Regions from separate parts of the Promicromonospora sp. NFX87 genome, predicted to be linked through region 2. Evidence: predicted binding sites of a transcription regulator. Region 2 holds the regulator's gene; the other holds the start of a gene.
The links. The regulator HrcA, encoded in region 2, represses chaperone genes, less so after heat shock. The targets are predictions, from matches to a motif close to TTNGCACTCGNNNNNNNCGAGTGCNAA.
Positions count from the first base shown of each region.

Region 1 (3,262 bases), 940 kb from region 2:
CAGGATCGCCGGGACCCAGACCCCGGCGTCCGAACTGGACGGTCGACGACGACCGTCGTTGTTGCGCAGCCGGACGATGATGCCCGACGCCGCCGAGCAGCCGCCCGTACCGCGGCTGCTCGTACTGGCACCTGGTCCCCCGCCAGGCGAGCCTCGACCGGTAGGACTACCCCTGCCATCGGCCGTCCGGGCCGATACCGTGATTCGATGGGGGAGTGACCCTGCTCGACGCGGTTGTAGTGGGTTCAGGACCCAACGGCCTGGCGGCCGCGGTGACGCTCGCCCGCGCAGGGCTAGGAGTCAGGGTTCTCGAGGCCCAGCCGACGATCGGCGGCGGCGCCCGCACCGTCGCGATCCCCGAGCTCGCGGACGGCATGCTGTTCGACCTCTGCTCCGCCGTGCACCCCATGGCCTGGGCGTCGCCGTTCTTCCGGTCCTTCGACCTCTCCGCACGTGGCGTCGAGCTCGTCGCGCCTGACGTCGCCTACGCCCATCCGCTCGACGGCGACCGCGCGGGCATCGCCTTCCGCGACCTGGCCCGAACGGCCGACCGGCTCGGGCCCGACGGCGACGCCTGGAGCGAGCTGCTGGGCCCGCTCACCGCCCACTGGCGGCAGGTCACGGCGCTCGCCCTGGGCGACAAGCGGACGGTGCACGGCATGGTGGAGGGCGTGCCCGGTTCCGGCGGACACACGCTGCCCGTGCGGGCCCTCGCCTCGATGGTCCGGCCCGGTCTGCGCTTCGGCGCCGCGCTCCTCGAGCAGGGCGGGCCCCGCTGGGACCGCAGGTTCCTCACGGACGAGGCCAAGGCGCTGCTCACCGGCGTCGCGGCACACAACATCACACCGCTCCCGTCGCTCGGGGGTGCGGGGACGGCCCTGCTCCTCGCGGCGCTCGCGCACGCCGACAGCGGCTGGGCGATCCCGGTCGGCGGCTCCCAGGCGATAGTGAACGCGATGGTCCGCGACCTCGAGGCGCACGGAGGAACCGTCGAGACCGGCCGCCGGGTCGAGAGCTGGTCCGACCTGCCGCCCGCGCGCGCCGTCTTCTTCGACACCACGCCCAGCACCCTGCTCCGGATCGCCGGGGACCGGGTCCGGCCGGGGCACCGTGCGGCGCTGCGGCGGTTCCGGTACGGGAACGCGGCGGCCAAGGTCGACTTCGTCCTCGACGGCCCGGTCCCCTGGCGGGTGCCGGACGTCGGGCGCGCCTCCACCGTGCATGTCGGCGGGACGCGGGCCGAGCTGGTGGCCGCGGAGGACGGCGTGGCGCACGGGCTGCATGCCGACCACCCGGTGGTCCTGGTCAGTGACCCGAGCGTCGCCGACCCGAGCCGGCCGCGCGGTCCCGTGCGGCCCCTGTGGACGTACGCGCACGTGCCGGCGGGGTCCACGCAGGACGTCACGGAGGCGGTGACCAGGCAGATCGAGCGGTTCGCGCCCGGCTTCCGCGACGTCGTCGTCGGCTCGCGGTGCATACCCGCCGCGCAGATGGAGCACCACAACCAGAACTACCCGGGTGGTGACATCTCCGCGGGGGCGGCCACGATGTGGCAGATGGTCGCGCGCCCGACGCTCGCACCCGATCCCTACCAGGTCGCCGAGGGGCTGTACCTGTGCTCCGCCTCGGCCCCGCCCGGGCCGGGTGTGCACGGGATGGGCGGCTGGCACGCCGCCCGCCGGGCGCTGCTGCGGGAGTTCGACGTCCGCTCGCTGCCGGACCTCCGCCCGTGACCCACCTGACCCGGACGCGCCTTGCACTCTCATGGTCCGAGTGCCAATAATGTCTTAGCACTCTCCGTTCGAGAGTGACAGCAAGGGTCGAATGGTGAGGCCTCCGGTCGCGGCGAGACATGATCGTCGGGACGGCAGGCCGTCCGTCGCGGGCACCGGCCGGCCTGGACAAGCCACCAGCGGAGGATTCATCCCCATGGCCAAGATCATCGCTTTCGACGAGGTTGCTCGTCGGAGCATGGAGCGCGGGCTCAACCAGCTCGCCGACACCGTGAAGGTCACGCTCGGCCCGAAGGGCCGCAACGTCGTTCTTGACAAGAAGTGGGGCGCCCCCACGATCACGAACGACGGTGTCTCCATCGCCAAGGAGATCGAGCTCGAGGAGCCGTTCGAGCGGATCGGCGCCGAGCTCGTCAAGGAGGTCGCCAAGAAGACTGACGACGTCGCGGGTGACGGCACCACCACCGCCACCGTGCTCGCCCAGGCGCTCGTGAAGGAGGGCCTGCGCGTCGTTGCCGCCGGTGCCAACCCGATCGCCATCAAGCGTGGCATCGAGAAGGCCGTCGAGGCCGTCACCGAGCAGCTGCTGAACGCCGCCAAGGACATCGAGACCAAGGAAGAGATCGCCGCCACGGCCGCGATCTCGGCCGGTGACCCGGCGATCGGCGAGCTCATCGCCGAGGCCCTCGACAAGGTGGGCAAGGAAGGCGTCATCACCGTCGAGGAGTCGAACACCTTCGGCCTCGAGCTCGAGCTCACCGAGGGTATGCGCTTCGACAAGGGCTTCCTCGCGCGCTACTTCGAGACGGACCCCGAGCGCCAGGAGGCCGTGCTCGAGGACCCGTACGTCCTGATCGTCGAGTCGAAGATCTCGAACGTCAAGGACATGCTGCCGCTGCTCGACCAGGTCATGAAGTCGGGCAAGTCGCTCCTCATCATCGCCGAGGACGTCGAGGGCGAGGCCCTGGCGACCCTGGTGCTGAACAAGATCCGTGGCACCTTCAAGTCCGTCGCCGTCAAGGCTCCGGGCTTCGGCGACCGCCGCAAGGCCATGCTGCAGGACATCGCGATCCTCACCGGCGGCCAGGTCATCACCGAGACGGTGGGCCTCAAGCTGGAGAACGCGACGCTCGAGGAGCTCGGCCAGGCGCGCAAGGTCGTCGTCACCAAGGACGAGACCACGATCGTCGAGGGTGCCGGCGAGGCCGACCTCATCGCCGGTCGCGTGAACCAGATCCGCAGCGAGATCGACAAGTCCGACTCGGACTACGACCGCGAGAAGCTGCAGGAGCGCCTCGCCAAGCTGGCCGGTGGCGTCGCCGTCATCAAGGCCGGCGCGGCCACCGAGGTCGAGCTCAAGGAGCGCAAGCACCGCATCGAGGACGCCGTTCGCAACGCGAAGGCTGCCGTCGAGGAGGGCATCGTCGCCGGTGGTGGCGTGGCCCTCATCCAGGCCGGTGCCGTCGCGTTCGCGAAGCTGGAGCTCGAGGGCGACGAGGCGATCGGTGCCTCGATCGTTCGTGCCGCCA
Region 1 is NZ_CP183413.1:293,474-296,735, forward strand. It holds gene ACNYC2_RS01450 (phytoene desaturase family protein) at 216-1,733, shown strand; gene groL (chaperonin GroEL) at 1,930-3,262, shown strand, end outside.
Region 1: groL (chaperonin GroEL) is a predicted target of HrcA. The motif match lies at 1,754-1,780, and genes of this name have one in related genera.

Region 2 (3,262 bases):
CGCCGGCCACCGACTCGACGACGGTCCGCAGGCGCACGCCCGCGCCGTCGACGACGTCGATCCGCTCCCCGGGGCCGCGCCGCTGGACGACGCCGGCGTGCCGGCCTTCCGCGCCGTCGAGCACGTAGACCGAGCCCGCGGCGTACTCGGAGAGCGGATGGGCGGTGGACGCCTCCGCGAGAAAGACTGGCGCGCTCATGGGTGGGCGGTCAGCGCCCGCTGAGCTTGTCGCGCAGCCGCGAGAACACGCCGCCGTGCACGGACGCGAGGCGCGACTCGGGCCGCTCCTCGCCGCGCAGGACCGCGAGCTGCTGCAGGAGCGCCGTCTGCTCCTCGTCCAGGGCCGTCGGCACCTGGACCTCGATGTGCACGTTGAGGTCGCCGCGCCCGGGCGAGTGCAGGTGCCCCACGCCGAGGCCCTTGAGGGTCATGACCTGGCCGGGCTGCGTGCCCGGGCGCAGGTCGATCTCCTGGAGCCCGTCCAGGGTGTCGAGCTCGAGGACGGTGCCGAGCGCGGCCGCCGTCATCGGCACCTGGAGGGTGCAGTGCAGCTCGTCGCCGCGCCGCACGAACGTGTCGTGCGCACGCTCGCGGATCTCGACGTACAGGTCTCCGGCGGGCCCGCCACCGGGGCCTACCTCGCCCTGCGCGGAGAGCTTGATGCGCGTACCGGTGTCGACGCCGGCAGGGACGTTCACGGAGACGGTGCGGCGCGAGCGCACGCGGCCCTCGCCGGCGCAGTCGGTGCAGGGCTCGGGGATGACCGTGCCGAAGCCGCCGCAGGCGGAGCAGGGCTGGTTGGTCATGACCTGGCCGAGGAACGAGCGCGCCACCCGCTGCACGGAACCGCGGCCGTGGCAGACGTCGCAGGTACGCGCCGAGGTGCCGGGCCGCGCGCCGTCGCCGGCACAGGTGTTGCACACCACAGCCGTGTCGACCTGGATCTCGCGCTTGGCGCCGAACACAGCCTCGGCGAGCTCGAGGTCGAGCCGCACGAGCGCGTCGTTGCCGCGCCGGGCGCGCGGGACCGGCCCGGCGGGCTGCCCGCCGCCGAAGAAGGTCTCGAAGATGTCCTGGAAACCGAACCCGGCACCGAACCCACCACCGGCGCCGCCACCCGGCGCGGTCGGGTCCACGCCCATGTCGTACTGCTGGCGCTTGTCCGGGTTGGACAGCACCTCGTAGGCGCGCGCGACGTCCTTGAACCGGTCCTCGCCCACGTTGCCCGCCACGTCGGGGTGCAGCTCACGGGCCAGCTTGCGGTAGGCCTTCTTGATCTGCTCGGGCGAGGCGTCGCGCGGAACACCGAGAATCTCGTAGTAGTCGGTCACAGGTCTCTCTTTGTGAGGAGGTTTGTGGAAAAGGGGATGTCAGCTGGGCAGCACACGCGACAGGTAGCGCGCGACGGCGCGCACCGCGGCGATGGTGCCCGGGTAGTCCATACGGGTGGGGCCGATCGAGCTCAGGATCGCGACGGAGTCGCCGTCGGACGAGCCGTAGCCGGACGTGACGACCGAGGTCTCGGACAGGCCCGCCAGCCGGTTCTCGTGGCCGATGCTCACGGCAACCCCCGCGTCGTCGGTCATGTCGGTGAGGAGGCCGAGCAGGACCACCTGCTCCTCGAGGGCCTCGAGCACGGGACGCAGGCCCTGCTCGAACCGCATGCTGGAGCGCGCCAGGTTGGCCTGGCCCGTCAGTACTATGCGCTCCTCGCTCTCCTCCGCGAGCGCGGCGGTCACCACCTCGGCCACGGCCGTACCCAGCGCGCGGTGCTCGTCGGGCATCGCCTCGGTGACCCGGGCGAAGGCGGTGCCGATCTCGGTGAGCCGGTGGCCGGCGGCCGCGGCGTTGAAGCGCGCGCGCAGCTCGCCGAGCGTCGCGTCGTCCATCCCGGGGGGCACGTCGAGGTACCGCTGCTCGACCCGTCCCGTGTCCGTGATGACGACGACGAGGAGCCGCCCCTCGGCGGAGGGCACGAGCTCCAGGTGCCGCAGCCCGGAACGACGCAGCGACGGGTACTGCACGACGGCGACCTGGCCGGTCAGCTGGGCGATGAGGCGTCCGGCGCGGGCCACCACGTCGTCCAGGTCGACCGCCTCGGACAGGAACGTCTCGATGGCGCGCTTCTGGGGCACGGTCAGCGGCCGCACCTCCGCGAGCTGGTCCACGAACAGCCGGTAGCCCTTGTCCGTGGGGATGCGGCCGGCCGAGGTGTGGGGCTGGGCGATGAGCCCGGCCTCTTCCAGGGCGGCCATGTCGTTGCGCACGGTCGCCGGGGAGACACCGAGCTTGTGCCGCTCGGTGAGTATGCGGGAGCCCACGGGCTCCCGTGTCCGGACATAGTCCTCCACGATCGCTCGCAAGACATCGAGCCTGCGTTCTTCGCTCACCGCGCTCACCTCCGTCCCAGGTAGAACGTCCGGGACCTGCACCCGGGTTCCGGCCGGCGCTCCAGCACTCTCGCCAGCCGAGTGCCAATCCTACGCGGCACACGCCACAGGCCAAGTCCCCGACCCGCCACCCGTCCCCACAAGCCGGGCCCGAACCGGACGGACCCGCAGGTCAGGACGCCTCAGCCTAGTGTCCTCCCCGTTCGCGAGGGGCGGAGTAGGGCAATGCCTTAGGTGCCGTCGAACGCCTCAGCGGAACCGGCCCGGAAGATGCGGCGACCGCCCGATCCGCCGGCGGTACCTCACGGACGAACCTTGAGTCATCGCCGGCGACGGGCCGGCGACGACCAGGAGGCAACACCATGTTCGGTTTTTCCGACTTCGCCGAGTACCGCAGGAACGAGCAGGACCTCAACCGCCGGGCCGAGCAGTCCCGGGTGGCCCGCGAGCGCAAGGAGAACGCCCGCCGGAAGGCGACCGAGCAGCGCACCGCAGAGCGCACCGCAGAGCGCACCCGGCAGGCCGACGCCGCCCGCACGGCCCGGCCCCGCGTCGCCTGACGCGCGGCGCCAGACCGCGCCTGACAGCTGCCGGACAGCCGTGACCAGCGACGATGACCAGCGGACCGACCAAAGGACCGGCATGGGACGATGAGCCCATGCCGGTTCCCCGCGCCCGCCTGGTGGGTCGAGCCCGAGAGCTCGGCGAGCTCACAGCCGCCCTCGACGCGATCCGCTCGGGTGACAACCGCACGATGGTGATAGCGGGCGAGGCAGGGATCGGCAAGACGCGCCTCCTCGACGAGCTCACCTCGCACGCCGACGGCGTCGCCGTCCTCACCGGACAGTGCGCCGACGAAGGATCCGGGCCCC
Region 2 is NZ_CP183413.1:1,235,994-1,239,255, reverse strand. It holds gene ACNYC2_RS05485 (16S rRNA (uracil(1498)-N(3))-methyltransferase) at 1-199, opposite strand, end outside; gene dnaJ (molecular chaperone DnaJ) at 210-1,331, opposite strand; gene hrcA (heat-inducible transcriptional repressor HrcA) at 1,371-2,390, opposite strand; gene ACNYC2_RS05470 (hypothetical protein) at 2,753-2,950, shown strand; gene ACNYC2_RS05465 (helix-turn-helix transcriptional regulator) at 3,049-3,262, shown strand, end outside.